Regions from separate parts of the Kitasatospora sp. NPDC094015 genome, predicted to be linked through region 3. Evidence: riboswitches for the same ligand, from Rfam matches in the RefSeq annotation. Region 3 holds a riboswitch; each other region holds the start of a gene.
The links. A riboswitch is a leader RNA that binds a small molecule or an ion and turns the genes downstream of it on or off. The one in region 3 is predicted to bind cyclic di-AMP.

Region 1 (3,839 bases), on a different contig from region 3:
GCGACGAACGAGGCGTCACCGAGCACCTGGAGGGCCACCGGGATGCCCAGGTTGGCCGAGTTGACGTACCCGGCGGCCATGCCGCTGATCGCCTGGTCGGCCGGCCGGCGGTCGAACAGCCGGCGTGCGGCCAGCGCGCCCAGTCCGGTGGCGAGCACCGTGCCGGCGGCGAAGGCCAGCATCGCGCCGGTGGCGAAGGTGTCCAGCCGGGCCCCGGCGAGCATCGTGAACAGCGCGGCGGGCATGGCCACGTGGAAGACGAACCGGCCGAGCACCGCCTCCGCCTGCGGGCCGAGCAGCCCGGTGCGGGCGACCAGGTACCCGACCGCGGTGAGCACCCAGATCGGCGTGAAGCCGGTGAGCAGGTGCTGCATGGAACCTCGGGTGCTGATCGTCCGGTACGGGCCGCCGGCGGCAGTCTGCCAGGGCCGCCCGTCACGCTTCCGGGCGGGGCCGGTGCCGGCCCCGCCCGGAAGTCCGGACGGCTCAGGGGAGGGTGAGCACCTGGCCGGGGTGGATCAGGTCCGGGTTGCCGCCGACCGTCGGGGAGTTGTTGTCGTACAGGTGCTGCCAGCCGCCCAGGGTCAGGCTGTTGGAGATGGTGGAGAGGGTGTCGCCGGGGGCCACCGTGTAGGTGGTGGCGGGCGCCGGGGTGGTGGCGGCGACCGGGGTCGTGGCGGCCGGGTCGGGCGTGGCGGCCGTCGTCGGGGCGGGGGTGGTGGCGGGGTCGACCGGCAGGCCGGTGGTCGGCGCGGTGGTGCCGGTGGCGCCCGGCACGGGCAGGTCGCCGGTGGTCGGGGTGCCGGACGGCGAGGGGCTGACCGGCGTGCCGGGGACGGTCGCGGTCGGGTCCGGGGTGGTGACCGGCGTGGTGGCCGTCGGGTCGCCGGTGGGCTGGCCGGTCGGCGTGCCCGGCAGCGTGCTCGGCTGGCCGGACGGCTGGGTGCCGGGCCGGCCGGCGGGCTGGTCCTGGCCGGCCGGCGGGACCGGGGCGGTGGTGCCGTTGCCCTCGGTCGGGACGGAGGGCTGCGAGGTCAGGTACGGCAGCGGGAACTGCGGGACCACGCCGCCGTCGCCGCGGACCGGTGCCGAGGTGCTCGGGGCCGGCGTGGGCTCGGGCGTGCTGGTGGGCGCCGGGGTCTGCGCGGCCGGCAGGCCGGCGGCCGGGCCGCAGGTGGGCCACAGGCTCGGGCCGTGCCCGGCGAGCAGTCGCTCCGCGACGGTGATCTGCTCCTGCGGGGTGGCGTGGTCGGGCTGCGCCGCGAACTCGTCGCCGCCGTACGCCACCCAGGTCCGCAGGGTGAGCCCGAGGCCGCCGTAGCGCCCGGTGCCCGGGTCGACCGTCCAGTTCCCGCCCGTCTCGCACTGCGCGACCGCCTGCCAGGTGTCCGGCGTGGCGGCGTGCGCCCCGGTCGCGGTCAGCAGCGGCAGGGCCAGCCCGACCCCCGCCACACCGGCGGCCGCGACGGCGCGATCGGTCTGGGTGGGACGACGGTGACGACCGGAGCCCGAAAAGACCATCAGATATCCCTCTCCGCACGCCTGCGAGGTGAGCTGTCGGGTTCGGACCGGGAGGTGGCCCGGCCGCGCGCTGCGCGGCTTCACCCCAAGCCGAGGGGGATCGGCGAAAGAACCTGGGTCCCCCGCCCCTGCCCAGGGTCTTTCGGTCGTCCCGGTCACGCGGTGGGCAGGGTTGGGCGTGCCGTGTCACCGGGAGTCCGCAGCAGCGGACTGAACCGGAGATTAGAGGGATCAACGCCTCAATAACAAGCCTGCATACTGAGCATCACACAATCATCACGAATTACTTGTGCCTTGGTGGCCGAGACCCTCCTGACCTGCGCTCGCGGGCGTGCCGGAAGCACCCCGGGGCGGCACCGGAGGTTCGCCGTCGCACCGTCCACCAGGGGCGACCGGCAGGGTGCGGACCGGCGCCGACCGGCGTGACGCAGGCCACGGTGCGGCCGGCCCCCGGCGGGCCCCGCGGCTGAACCCGGCGACCGGGCGCAGCCGTAGGACGGGTTGACGTGTCGCTGCGCCCGGTCGGCAGGACCGGCCGGGGTGGGGCGGCGGCCCGTGCTGGTCCATCGAATCCGGTCCACCGAATCCCGGAGAACTCCGTCCCGCCTCCCGGGACCTGAAGGAGATGCGTACATGAAGCAGGTCCGATCCGCTGTCGTCGTGGGCTGCGCGGTCGCCGCGCTCGCCGCGGCGGGCTCCGGCACCGCGTTCGCCTGGCACCCGAGCGACGCCGCGCTGACCGTCGGCTGCCGGACCGACGAGACCCACGTCCAGGTCGTGCTCGGCAACAACTACAAGGCCAAGGGCGACTACACCTTCGCCCGCCAGGGCAGCGACGAGAAGTACACCGGCACCGTGGACGCCCACGGCACCGTCAAGCTGACCGTCGGCTACACCGGCAAGGGCGACACCTGGCGCTACACGCTGGCGGACACCCACGTCGACAAGAAGATCGCCGACGTGCCGCTCTGCACCCCGCCGTCCACCCCGCCGAGCCCGTCGGTGCCGCCGAGCGGCAGGCCCACCCCGCCGCCGAGCGGCACCCCGTCGCCCAGCGCGTCCGTCCCGGCCGCCTCGCCGTCCACGCCGACCTCCGGCACGCCGACCCCGAGCGGGTCCGCCACGCCCGACAAGCCGAAGCTGGCCGAGACCGGCGGCGGCAGCAACGGCGGTCTGATCGCGGCCGTCGGCGGCGGCGCGGTGCTGGTCGGCGTCGGGGTGCTGGTCGCCGCCCGGCGCAAGGGCCGGCACGGCAACTGAGCGGACGACCCGGACGGGCCGTCGGGACGTGGCGAACCGCCGCGACCCGGCGGCCCGTACTCCTGGACGGGCGCGGTCGTGCGCCCGGACCGCAAGCCCAGGAGGACACCCATGCTGCGATTCGACGGCCCGTGGCGGATCACCGTGGTCGGCAAGGACGCCGACTTCGAACAGCGGGCGGTGGTGCGGACGCCGTACGGCAGCCAGGTGGTGGCGGGCCGGGTCGGGGAGTTCCTCGACGTCCGGGAGGACTCCTGGGAGCTGGTCCTGGAGCACCTCTACCCGGGCCTCGGCTGGCGGCCGGACGTGAAGGTGGTGCCCGGACCGCTCTCCTCGCACGGCGGCCGGCGCAGCCGGGTGGTGCACGCCAAGGACGTCCGGTGGCCGCAGCACCCGCACGACACCAGTGTCCGCAACTTCGTGGTCCGCCTGGAGGCGCTCGGCACCGAGGCGCCCCGCCGCGCTCCCCAGGACGCACCCGTCACGGCCGCCGCCCCGACCACCCGCACCAGCTCCGACCCCGACCTCGGCCCGATCCCGGCGCCCACCCGCCGCAGCACGGAGACGCGTGGCACGGAGACCGGCCGCAGCACGGGTACCACCGGCACCGCGGGCTCCTGGGGGTAGGCGGGAGTCGCCCTCGGTCAGGCAGTGAGATCGATGAGCCGGACCGGCTCGTCCTTCCAGCGGCCCGGGTCGACGGTGGCGATCAGGGCGCCGTCCGGCCGTTCGGGGGTGGGTGTCGCCGCGTACCGGCAGTGGTCCCGTCCCCAGGTGGTCCCTGCCGCGACCGCCAGGGCGGCGGCGAGGTCGAGTTCGAGGACGATGACGGCGGGCAGCGCGGCGAGGTGCTCGGCGGTGCCGGGGCGCGCGCGGTCGGCCTCCACGAGCGCGCAGGCGGGGGCGTAGAGGTGCCAGCCGTTCTCGGCGTGGGCCCGGTGGATGAGGCGGGAGGCGAGGGGGTTGCCGCGGCCGGCGGCGACCATCGCGGTCTCGTCCAGGACCACGTGGAGTTCGGTCACCGGCCGTCCGCCTCGGCCAGGCGCCGGTCGAGCTCG
Region 2 (3,839 bases), on a different contig from region 3:
CTCCCCATCTACGCGATCTGCGACCTGCTCGGCGTGCCCGCCGAGGACCAGGACGACTTCCGGGACTGGGCCGGCATGATGATCCGGCACGGCGGCGGCCCGCGCGGCGGGGTGGCCCGGGCGGTCAAGAAGATGCGCACGTACCTGCTGGAGCTGATCCACCGCAAGCGCGCCGACCTCGGCGACGACCTGATCTCCGGGCTGATCCGGGCCAGCGACCACGGCGAGCACCTGACCGAGAACGAGGCCGCCGCGATGGCCTTCATCCTGCTCTTCGCCGGCTTCGAGACCACCGTCAACCTGATCGGCAACGGCCTGTACGCGCTGCTCGGCCACCCCGAGCAGCGGGCCCTGCTCCAGGAGTCGGTCCACCGCGGCGAGCGCGCCCTGCTGGCCACCGCGGTGGAGGAGCTGCTGCGCTACGACGGGCCGGTGGAGCTGGCCACCTGGCGCTTCGCCACCCGGCCGCTGACCATCGGCGGGGTGGACATCCCGGTGGGCGACCCGGTGCTGGTGGTGCTGGCCGCGGCCGACCGCGACCCGGCCCGGTTCGCCGCCGAGAACACCCTCGACCTCGCCCGCCGGGACAACCCGCACCTCGGCTTCGGCCACGGCATCCACTACTGCATCGGCGCCCCGCTGGCCCGGCTGGAGGGGCAGCTCGCGATCGCCACCCTGCTCACCCGGCTGCCGGACCTCTCGCTCGCCGCGGACCCGGCCGAGCTGCGCTGGCGCGGCGGTCTGATCATGCGGGGTCTGCGCGAACTGCCGGTGGCCTTCACCCCGCGTCCCTGATCACCCGCCCGGACGCCCGGGGCCCGTTCTGACGGCGTGTCGAACGTGCGTGTCGCGCCGCCGTCCGAAACGTCATCAACCTGGACATACCTAGACGGTTGGTGAACGATCTGGCGATGTTCGTAATTTCCTCGTGATACCCACGATATGAGCTTGTGATTGACCGACAGATCTGCCTAACCTCCGTGCAGCCCGCAGCCGTGGGCCCCGGACCCGGTACGCCGAATCCTGTCCGCCGTGCCCGGGAAACCGACCAGACCAAGGACAGGGGCGGGGGACCCAGGTTTGTTGCCGTCCCCGACGGCTCGGGGTGAAGCCGCCGGCGGGCACAGGTCCTCCCTGTGACCCGCCGAGCGGCCGGGCCACCTCCCGGTCCGAACCCGACAGCTCACCTCGCAGGCGTTCGGAGAGGGAACCACATGCTCTTCACCGGTACGGTCTGTCACCGCCGCTGGACCCGGGCCGAGCAGGCCATCGTCGCCGGCGTCGCCGGCGCCGGGCTGGCGCTGCCGCTGCTCACCGCCGGCGTCGCCGCCGCCGCGCCCGTCTCCACCTGGGAGAAGGTCGCCCAGTGCGAGAGCGGCGGGAACTGGGGCATCAACACCGGGAACGGCTTCTACGGCGGCCTGCAGTTCACCCCCAGCACCTGGCGCTCCTTCGGCGGCACCCAGTACGCGGGCCAGGCCCACCAGGCCACCAAGGCGCAGCAGATCACCGTCGCCGAGCGGGTGCTGGCCGCACAGGGCCCGGGCGCCTGGCCGGTCTGCTCGCTCAGAGCCGGCCTCGCCAAGGGCGGTTCACCGGCCCGGGTGGACGCCGACGGTCCCGGTCGGGACGAGGCGCCGGGCCGCTCCGGCGCGAACGGCTCGAACGGCGGGAACAGCGCGAACGGCTCGCGCGGACCGCGCGACGCCGAGGCGCAGGCCGCCCCCGAGCCGGCCGCCGCGCCGTCGGGCGAGGGCTCGTACACCGTCTCGCCGGGGGACACCCTGTCGGCGATCGCCGAGGCGCAGCGCGTCGAGGGCGGGTGGGAGCGGCTCTACCAGGCCAACCGCTCGGTGGTCGGCACCGACCCGGACCTGATCGAGCCGGGCCAGGTGCTCCACCTCGGCTGATCCGGCGGCCCGCGCGCCGGGCCGGTCCGGCGGCCGCCCCCGGGACCGGCCTGGTTTGCGGGCATTCAGGTGAACTACCGGCGAGTAGCCGGGTCACACGGTGAGACGGAGCCGAGGTCTGCGCGGCCGGGCAGCCGGGTGCGGTTAGGCTCTGGTCGTAACGACAACACATCCCGCTTCCGCAAGGAGATGCCTCGTGCCGTCCATTGATGTCGTCGTAGCCCGTGAGATTCTCGACTCGCGCGGTAACCCCACGGTCGAGGTCGAGGTCGGGCTCGACGACGGCAGCACGGGCCGTGCCGCCGTCCCGTCCGGCGCCTCCACCGGTGCCTTCGAGGCCCTCGAGCTGCGCGACGGCGACAAGAACCGCTACTTCGGCAAGGGCGTCGAGAAGGCCGTACTGGCCGTCATCGAGCAGATCGGCCCGGAGCTGGTCGGCTACGACGCCACCGAGCAGCGCCTGATCGACCAGGCCATGCTCGACCTGGACGCCACCCCGGACAAGTCCTCGCTGGGCGCCAACGCGATCCTCGGCGTCTCCCTCGCCGTCGCGCACGCCGCCTCCGAGGCCTCCGACCTGCCGCTGTTCCGCTACCTCGGCGGTCCCAACGCGCACGTGCTGCCCGTCCCGATGATGAACATCCTCAACGGCGGCTCGCACGCGGACTCCAACGTGGACATCCAGGAGTTCATGATCGCTCCGATCGGTGCGGAGTCCTTCTCCGAGGCCGTCCGCTGGGGCGTCGAGGTCTACCACACGCTCAAGGGCGTGCTGAAGGAGCGCGGCCTGTCCACCGGCCTCGGCGACGAGGGCGGTTTCGCGCCGAACCTGGACTCCAACCGCGAGGCGCTCGACCTCATCACCGAGGCGATCAAGAAGGCCGGCTACACCCCGGGCAAGGACGTCGCCCTGGCCCTGGACGTCGCCGCCTCCGAGTTCCACCAGGACGGCACCTACCAGTTCGAGGGCAAGGCGATCTCCTCCGCCGAGCTCATCGACTACTACGCCGAGCTGGTCGCCGCCTACCCGCTGGTCTCCATCGAGGACCCGCTGGACGAGTCGGACTGGGACGGCTGGAAGGCCATGACCGAGCGCCTCGGCGACAAGGTCCAGCTGGTCGGTGACGACCTGTTCGTCACCAACCCGGAGCGCCTGCGCCGCGGCATCGAGTCCGGCACCGCCAACGCGCTGCTGGTCAAGGTCAACCAGATCGGCTCGCTGACCGAGACCCTGGACGCCGTCGAGCTGGCCCAGCGCAACGGCTACCGCTGCATGATGTCGCACCGCTCGGGCGAGACCGAGGACGTCACCATCGCCGACCTCGCCGTCGCCACCAACTGCGGCCAGATCAAGACCGGCGCCCCGGCCCGCTCCGAGCGCGTCGCCAAGTACAACCAGCTGCTGCGCATCGAGGAGATCCTCGACGACGCCGCCGAGTACGCGGGCCGCGGGGCGTTCCCCCGCTTCCGCGCCGCCGAGTGAGCAGCCGCTAGGCAGCTGAGCGACAAGACCGGCTGACACACGGCCGGTGCACCTGGGCCCCGGTCCTCACCCCGTAGGGTGGGGGCCGGGGCACCAGTGTTCGCAGGAGGGGTACGAGATGGCCAGGTGGAGGATTCCGGGGCTGGCGGCACGGCCGCGGTTCACCAGCCGGGCCACCGTCCTCGTGCTCGTCCTGTGCTCGCTGGTGGCGATACTCGCCTACCCCGCGCGGCAGTTCATCGCGCAGCGCGCCGAGCTCGCCGAGCAGCGGGCCCGCGCCGAGCAGGTCCGCCAGCAGGTCGACCAGCTCACCCGCGACCGGGCCCGCTGGCAGGACCCGGAGTACGTGAAGGCGCAGGCCCGCGAACGGCTGCACTACGCGCTGCCGGGCGAGACGCCGTTCGTGTCGGTGGACCCGTCGCCCTCGGCGACCGTCAGGTCGTCCT
Region 3 (3,839 bases):
GCTGACCTCGCTCAGCACCCGCTCCGACACCCGTGCCTCCTCGGCTCGTCCCACTCGGCTCGCTACCGTGAGTATCGGTCCGTACGGCGAGCGGTGGGAGGTCCGAGGTGGCCAGGCGGGTGACGGCGCGCGCGGCGGCGCGGACGGCGGGTGCGGTGGCGGCGGCGCTGCTGGCGGTCGGCGGAGCGGCCGGCCCGGCGGTCGGGGCCGCCCCCGGCGGCTCGGACCTGCGGGTGGTCCGGCTGGACCCGGACCCGGCCGCGCCGGGCGGCACCACCACCCTGCACGGCTTCGTCGCCAACGGCGGGCCGGACCGGACCGCCGCGGGCTTCACCGTGCTGGCCGAGCTGCCGGCCGGGTTCACCTTCGAGGGGCCGTTCTTCCCCGACTCCTGCACCACCTCCGGCGCCGGGCACCTGCTGCGGTGCACCTTCCCCGCAGGCCTGGGCGCCGGGCGCAGCGCGACCGTCCTGGCGCCGGTCCGGGTGGCACGCGAGGTGCCCCCCGGCACACGGGCCGAGGGGCACCTGCTGGTGTCCGGCGCCGACGACCGCCACCCGGCGGACGACGGCACGCCGTTCACGCTGAGCGTGCCGGCGTGAGGGTCAGCGGTAGACCCGGACGTAGTCCGCGGCGAAGGTGATCGGCGCGGTGCCGGTGGGCGCGGGGTGGTACTGGCCGGCGCTCAGCGACAGGTTGAGGATCAGGTACGCGGACCAGTTGGTGCCGACCCCGGTGTTGTCGGAGAAGACCTTGGTGCCGTTGACGTACCAGTCGACCGAGTCGGCGCCGTAGTAGGTGCCGATGGTGACCCACTTGTCCTTGCCGATCGCGTTCGCGTCGGTGACGTACTTGGAGCCGGACTTGACGTGGTTGGTCAGCTCCAGCAGGTTCGGGTTGTCGGGGTGGTACTCGAAGGAGTCGATCTCCCCGTTGCCGTTCTTCCAGGTCCACAGCGCCGGCCAGGCGCCGGTGCCGGCGGGCAGCTTGACCCGGGTCTCGGCGTAGTCGCCGGTCTTCACCTGGAAGCCCTCGGCGGAGTACTCGGTGGTGAGCAGGCCGGTGTCCCAGGCCTGCTTGCCGTTCTCCAGCTTGTTGGCGCCCGGCTTGGCGGTGAAGGTGGCCTGCCCGCCGGAGACGCTGACGCCGCTCGGGCTCAGCCAGTCCAGCTTGTTGTCGTCCGGGTTGTGGGTGCCGTAGCGGTAGGAGCTGCTGCGGTCGGTGGTCCAGCGGGTCTTGGACAGGCTGTCGAACTCGTCCGACCAGGTCAGCGCCTTGCCCGCGACCGGCGCGCCGGTGCCGGGGGTGGGGGTCGGCGTCGGGGTCGGCGTGGGCGTCGGCGTGGGCGTCGGGGTGGGAGCCGGGGTCGGCGTGCCGGTGCCGGCCGCGGCCACCGTCAGGGTCTGCGCGGGCAGGTTGTGCCAGGCGTTCGCGGAGTCCTGCCAGAAGCCGAACTCGGTGTAGGTGCCGGCCGGCAGGGTGCGGGCGGCGCTGGTGAAGGTGGTGCCGCCCGGGCAGATCTGCACGTTGGCCGCGTTGCCCGGGAAGTCGAGGTTGTGGCCGGCCGCGTCGCGGACGCCGACGCCGACGGTCTTGGCGGTGAAGCAGCCGGAGGAGTGCAGCGTGAGGCCGGCCTTGGCGGCGGTGCCGGCGGCCATCGCCGTCGGGCCGAGGCGGTCCTGGGTGACCGTGGGGCCGGCCGCCTGGGCCTGGCCGACCAGCGGGATGCCGGCCAGCACGGTGGCGCCCGCGAGCAGGCCGAGGCGGGCGGGGGTGGGGGAAAGTCGCATGGGGGATTTCCTCTGCGACGCCTGCGAGGTGAGCTGTCGGGTTCGGGCACGAGGCTGCCCGGCCGCCTGTGGTGCGGCTTCACCCCAAGCCGCGCGGACCGCTCCTGGGCGGAGCGGGGCACGGCACGTACCTGGTTCCCCCGCTCCTGTCCATGACGGTGCTCGAGTGACCGCCCTCGGGTGGACAGGACTAGGCGTCCCGACGGCGGGTCTGCCCAGCCGGGCATCCCGTGCAGGCTAGGCAGACGGATCGCACACGGACAACGAGACGTCCCTCACACCGGCGCCCGCCGGGAACTCTCCGTAGGGCAGCGGTTCACCGGCGGACCGGTCTGCGGCGACCGCGCGTCCGCTAGGTTTGGGGTGCGGCCGGGGCCCGGCCGCACCCGCCGCCGACCGATCAGAGGATCACCCCTGAGATGACCGCGCCCCTGCCTGGCTTCGCCGGACGTACCTACCTGTTCGACGTCGACAACGGCGCCTCCTTCCGCAACTCCTACTCCGCCGACGGGACGCGGCTGCGCTGGGAGGGCCTCGGCGAGTCGGCCGGGCAGTGGGAGGACGTGCGGCTGCACGTCGCCGAGGTGGGCCCGCAGGTCTACTTCGTCAGCTGGACGGAGCAGAGCGGCATCACCGTGAGCCACGTGATGGACCTGAACGCGCTGACCGTCCGCGTCTTCTGGACGTACGAGGGCGAGGGTGGCCGGTTCGGCGAGCTGCACACCGGGAAGCTCCGGCCGCTCAGCTGACCCGCAGGCGCCCGGCCAGCCACTCCAGCGCGGCCGGCAGCAGCAGTCCCCAGGTCCGGAAGTTGTGGCCGCCCTCCGGCACCGTGGCGGTGGCCAGCGACATCGGGGCCCGCACCGCGGCGGCGAACGCCCGGGTGTCCGCGAGGTAGTCGCCGTCACCGCGTTCGGCCCCGGCCAGCAGCACCGCGATGCCGGGCGGCGGCAGGTGCCCCAGCCGCCACAGCAGGTCGGCCTCCTCCCGGCGGCGCGGGCTGCCGCCGAACAGGTCGCCGGTGGTGGCGTCCTCGGCGGCCCGGTAGTAGCCGGAGAGCGCGACGGCGCTCGGGAAGACCTCGGGGTGGCGCATGGCGAGCTTCAGCGCGCAGTAGCCGCCGGTCGAGTTGCCCATCACCGCCCAGGAGCGCGGGTCGGGCGAGATCCGGAAGCCGGCCGCGACCGCGGCCGGCACGTCGCGGGCCAGGTAGGTCTCGGCCCGGGCCCCGCCCGGGGCGTCCTCGCACTCGGTGTCGGCGGGCATCGCGGGGGACGGCCGCAGCAGCACCAGCACGGTGGGCGGCATCCGCCCGGCCAGGTTGAGCCGCAGCGCCGCGCCGGGGTAGTTCAGCCGGGTGATCAGGTTCCGGGCGTCCCCGGGGAAGCCCGTCATCACCAGGACGGCGGGGAAGCGGCGGCCGGCGTACTCGGGCCGGAAGTACTGCGGCGGCAGGTAGACGTACCCGTCGGTGCTCAGCCCCGAGCGCGGGCCGGTGATCCGTACCGCCTGGATCTCGCCGGAGGCGGCGGGCTCCCGGCCGACCGCGCCGCCGCCGCGCACCGGCTCGCGGCCGAGCACCCGCAGCCCGTCGCCCGGGGCTCCGGTGGTCACCGTGACCGGTCCGCCCGGCGCGGTGCCGAGCAGGTCGTCCCAGCTGCCGTAGAAGGAGAACCAGTCGTTCGCGGCCAGCCCGAGCGCGAGCAGCAGCGCCAGCTGGGTGGCCAGCAGCGCCGCGATCCGCCCGGCCACCGCGCGCGGGCCGGGGGCGGCCAGCCGGGGCCAGCCGCGCACCGTCGCGGCGGCCACCAGCAGGGCCGCCAGGACGGCGATCGCCAGCACCTTGTGGCTGGTCAGCCCCATGCGGTGGTGCTCCCTCGGTTCGCGCCGGTACGGGGGGGTGCGGGGGGGTGCGATCGGTCGGCCGGCTCAGCCGGGGTCGCCGGCCGGCTCGGGCGTGCTCCTGGCGTGCCGACCCCGGGGGGTGCGGCGGGCGCGGAACCGGTTGCCGAGCCAGACCAGCGCGGCGGCCACCGCCACGAACAGCGC
Region 4 (3,839 bases), on a different contig from region 3:
CTCCTGGCCGGCCGCGACCTGGCCCTGCAGCAGGGTGGTCTCGCGCTGCAGCCGCTTCTGGTACTCCTGGGCGGCGTTGTACTTCTCGGACGCCTGCTCGGCCTCGTCGTAGAGCTGGTCGATCTGCGCCTTCACGTCCTTCTTGGCGGTCGGCTCGACCGGGGCGCCGGGGAGGGCATGGGCACTGCCCGCGACCGTCACACCGAGGGCGGTGGTGGCGGCGGCCGTGACCGCGAGTGCGCGGGCGAGCCGCCGCACGCCTGGCAGTTGGGGACGGCGGTGCACGGTCATGCTGCGGCGGCTCCGTTCCTGCGACCGGGCCACCGCCGCCGCCCGGACCGGGTCGGCCGTCCTCGCGGAGGTCCGGGGGCAGACCCTAGCGAGTCGCGGCGATCCAGTCCAAACCCCTCCAGGAGCGAATATTTGAGCACTAATCGGACAGCTGGCCCAATCCCCGGCCCGCCGCAGGTCGGCGGGTACGACGACGCCGGCCCGGTGCTCGTGGGAGCACCGGGCCGGCGGACGGCGTGACACGGGGTCAGGGGCGGACGATCTTCGAGATCGGCATCGCGGTCGCCGACTCGTAGCGCACCGGGACACCGGTGCGCGGCGCGTGGATGATCTGGCCGTTGCCGATGTACATCCCGACGTGGTGCTGGTCGCCGTAGTAGATGATCAGGTCGCCCGGCTGGGCGTTGGCCACGTTGGTGCCGATGCTGGTGCCGGCGCCGGCCTGGTCCTGCGAGGTGCGCGGCAGCGACACGCCCGCCTGGGCGTAGGCCCACTTCATCAGACCGGAGCAGTCGAAGGCGCTCGGGCCGGCCGCGCCGTACGAGTACGGCGAGCCGAGCTTGGAGGTGGCCGCGGCGATCGCGGCGGCGGCGTGCGAGCCGGCCGGCACGTTGACCGGCACGTCGGCGCGGGCGGAGTCGCGGGAGGCGCGCTCGGGCGCCGGGGCGGAGGTCGCCTTGGCCTTCGCCTCGGCCGCGGACTTCGCCTCGGCGGCGGCGAGGTCGTCCCGCTCCTTCTGGGTGAGCGAGTCGAGCAGGCTCTGCGCCTTGGCGAGCTTGCCGAGGATCTCTTCCTTGTCGGCCTTCAGCCGCTTGGTGGTGGCGTCCAGCTCGGCGAGCTTCTGCTCGGCCTCCACCTTCTGCTGGTCGAGCTTGGCCTGCTGGTCCTTGAACGACTTCAGCACGTCGGCCTGCGAGCTGCCGACCTGGTTGGCCGCGCCGGCCTGGTTGAGGAAGGAGTCCGGGCTGGCGGAGAGCATCAGCTGCACGGTCTGCGGGATCCCGCCGGTGCGGTACTGCTCCGCGGCGAGCTCGCCCAGGGTGCCCTGGATGCCGCTGACCTGCGCCTGCTGCCGGGCCACCTGGTCCTGGAGCTGCCCGACCTGCTTCTGCAGGTCCTGCTCGCGCTCGGTGGCGGCGTTGAACGCCTCGGTCTTGACCTCGGCCTGCTCGTTGAGCTCATCGACCTGCTGCTTGACCTGGTCCTTGGTGGGGGCCGGGTCGGCGTGCGCGCCGGTCTGCGCGGAGAGCGCCACCGCGGTGGCCGCGGCGGCCGTCAGGATCGAGACACGGGCCCGACCGGCGGGCTTGGGACGACGATGGGACGCCACGAAGGCGGACTCCTTCTTCCTCACACCGCCTACCGGGTGAGCTGACGGGTTCGGGCCGGAAGAGATGCCCTACGACGCCTCACCGACCACCCGTCAGGTGCGCGGTCCTCCGCGCACCGCCGGAGCGGCGGCCTGGCGCCGATTCACCCCGAGGAACGTGGTTCCCCGGCTCCGATCGACAGCACCCCCAACGGGGGCTTCCCCCTGGGCAGTCGGGCTGCCCAGCTGCGTCTCGGACTCGGCGGCGACCACCGTTGTCACCCTGGTTGGGTGAGCGACTGGGCGGCGGTCCGTGGGATGACCCTAGTAACCCATCCGTGATCCGTTCAAATCCTTGTCGGAAAAAAGTCGAAATCCTTGCCCTGTTCGATTGCGATTGCGACCGACAGTGACAGCTTCCCTACGCAGGGATGATGGATATCCCGGAAACGGCCGGAATGCGAAACACCCGAACGTGTCGGAGATCACAAGGAGATCTCGACCCGCCCGGGCGTGTCATGGGCCGTCAGTTCGCCGGAAGTACGGGCAAATGTCCGATATGGGACGGGCCGTCAGGGGCCCGCCGCCGGCGCGGCCGAGGTGGCTCAGACCCGGCGGATGGTCTTGATCGGCATGGCGTCGGCCGCCATCACCTTCACCACGTCACCGGTGTGCGGGGCGTGCACCACCAGGCCGTTGCCGATGTACATCCCGACGTGGTGCGCGTCGCTGTGGTAGATCACCAGGTCGCCGGGCTGGGCGTTGGCGATGTTGGTGCCGACGTTGGTACCCACGCTGGCCTGCGACTGCGAGGTGCGCGGCAGCGAGACACCGGCCTTGGCGTACGCCCAGACCATCAGGCCGGAGCAGTCGAAGGTGCTCGGGCCGGTGGCGCCCCAGACGTACGCCGAACCGCGCTTGCTCATCGCGGCCGCGACCGCCGCCGCGGCGTAGCCGCTGGGGGCCGGCAGGTTCGCCAGGTCGTAGCGGGAGTCGCTGCGGGATGCCTTGTCGCCCATCACCGCGGCCCGGTCGGCGGCGCTCAGCTGGCTCAGCAGCTGCTGCGCCTCCTTGAGCTTGGCCTGGACGTCGTTCTTCGCGTCGTTCAGCGCCTGGGTGCTGCGGTCCAGCTCGGCGAGGACGGTCGCCGCCTCCTGCTTCTGCTGGTCCAGCCGGCGCTGCTGGTCCTTCAGCGACTTCAGGGTGTCCGCCTGGGTGCTGGCCGCCTGCTCGAAGCTGGAGGCCTGCGCCAGGTAGCCGTCCGGGTTGGTGGAGAGCATCAGCTGCATCGACGGGTCGATGCCGCCGGAGCGGTACTCCTGCCCGGCCACCGCGGCCAGCCCGGAGGCCAGCTCGGTCATCTGGCCCTGGCCGCGGGCGACCTGGTCCTGGAGCTGGTCGGCCTGCTTGCGCAGCTGGTCGGCCCGCTCCTTGGCGCCGTTGTAGCGCTCGGCGGCCTGCTCCTGCTCGTCCAGCAGCTTGTCGACCTGCGCCTTGACCTCGTCCTTGTTCGGCTTGGCGGGCGCGGCGTGCGCGCTCACCTGGGCGGACAGGGCGACCGCGGTCGCTGCGGCAGCGGTCAGCACGGTCACCCGCGCACGGCTCGGCTGCTTAGGACGGCGGTGGGAGGCCAAGGGGGTAGCTCCTTCTTCCTGCTGGACTCACCCGAACGAGCGAAAGTCCGGAATATAGGTTTGACGCCAGACCCTAGTGAAGATCATGCTCCGGCGCCACTCCCCTACCGGAACGAACTTCCTACCCGCCACGGGACTTCACGCCGCCGACACATCCCGTCAACCAGGGGCTGACGACGGCTCACCGATTCAGGCCCGGGCCAACCGATTCAGCAGCAGGATCGAGGCCACCGGGCGCGCGCCGGCCTTGCGCACGCCGTCCGCCACCTCCTTGTCGGTGGACACCACCACCACCGGACGCCCCTGCGGCTCGGCCCGCACCAGACGGCGGATCAGCTCGTCCGCGGTCTCCCCGGTCCGGCTGAACCGCACCCGTACCCCGCGCGGCGGCGCCATCATCACCGGCACGTCCAGGTCCTGCCCGTCGAACACGCAGGTCACCTCGGCCTGGGTGCGCTGCGCCAGCATCGCCAGCCCGCCGAGCAGCCGCATCCGCTGCTGCTCCAGCGGCAGCGCCGGGTACCCGGACTTGGTCACGTTGTAGCCGTCCACCACCAGGTGCACCTGCGGGATCGCCAGCAGCTGGTCCAGCAGCGCCGGATCGT

Region 1: another riboswitch for cyclic di-AMP. It lies ahead of ABT014_RS14760 (transglycosylase family protein); the one in region 3 lies ahead of ABT014_RS00775 (glycoside hydrolase family 16 protein).
Region 2: another riboswitch for cyclic di-AMP. It lies ahead of ABT014_RS04800 (transglycosylase family protein); the one in region 3 lies ahead of ABT014_RS00775 (glycoside hydrolase family 16 protein).
Region 4: another riboswitch for cyclic di-AMP. It lies ahead of ABT014_RS03230 (C40 family peptidase); the one in region 3 lies ahead of ABT014_RS00775 (glycoside hydrolase family 16 protein).

The regions. Positions count from the first base shown of each region.
Region 1 covers NZ_JBEOUL010000009.1:226,524-230,362, forward strand. The annotation lists gene ABT014_RS14755 (AEC family transporter) at 1-374, opposite strand, end outside; gene ABT014_RS14760 (transglycosylase family protein) at 487-1,521, opposite strand; cyclic di-AMP (ydaO/yuaA leader) riboswitch at 1,526-1,679, opposite strand; gene ABT014_RS14765 (LPXTG cell wall anchor domain-containing protein) at 2,155-2,781, shown strand; gene ABT014_RS14770 (hypothetical protein) at 2,893-3,408, shown strand; gene ABT014_RS14775 (hypothetical protein) at 3,426-3,767, opposite strand; gene ABT014_RS14780 (hypothetical protein) at 3,800-3,839, opposite strand, start outside.
Region 2 covers NZ_JBEOUL010000003.1:108,582-112,420, reverse strand. The annotation lists gene ABT014_RS04805 (cytochrome P450 family protein) at 1-795, shown strand, start outside; cyclic di-AMP (ydaO/yuaA leader) riboswitch at 1,019-1,213, shown strand; partial or broken gene ABT014_RS04800 (transglycosylase family protein) at 1,215-1,904, shown strand; gene eno (phosphopyruvate hydratase) at 2,107-3,393, shown strand; gene ABT014_RS04790 (FtsB family cell division protein) at 3,512-3,839, shown strand, end outside.
Region 3 covers NZ_JBEOUL010000001.1:173,546-177,384, forward strand. The annotation lists gene ABT014_RS00765 (antibiotic biosynthesis monooxygenase) at 1-30, opposite strand, end outside; gene ABT014_RS00770 (hypothetical protein) at 120-602, shown strand; gene ABT014_RS00775 (glycoside hydrolase family 16 protein) at 606-1,790, opposite strand; cyclic di-AMP (ydaO/yuaA leader) riboswitch at 1,794-1,961, opposite strand; gene ABT014_RS00780 (phenolic acid decarboxylase) at 2,210-2,539, shown strand; gene ABT014_RS00785 (alpha/beta hydrolase) at 2,532-3,653, opposite strand; gene ABT014_RS00790 (Pr6Pr family membrane protein) at 3,720-3,839, opposite strand, start outside.
Region 4 covers NZ_JBEOUL010000002.1:205,835-209,673, forward strand. The annotation lists gene ABT014_RS03225 (C40 family peptidase) at 1-291, opposite strand, end outside; gene ABT014_RS03230 (C40 family peptidase) at 539-1,621, opposite strand; cyclic di-AMP (ydaO/yuaA leader) riboswitch at 1,632-1,815, opposite strand; gene ABT014_RS03235 (C40 family peptidase) at 2,206-3,234, opposite strand; gene ABT014_RS03240 (NYN domain-containing protein) at 3,424-3,839, opposite strand, start outside.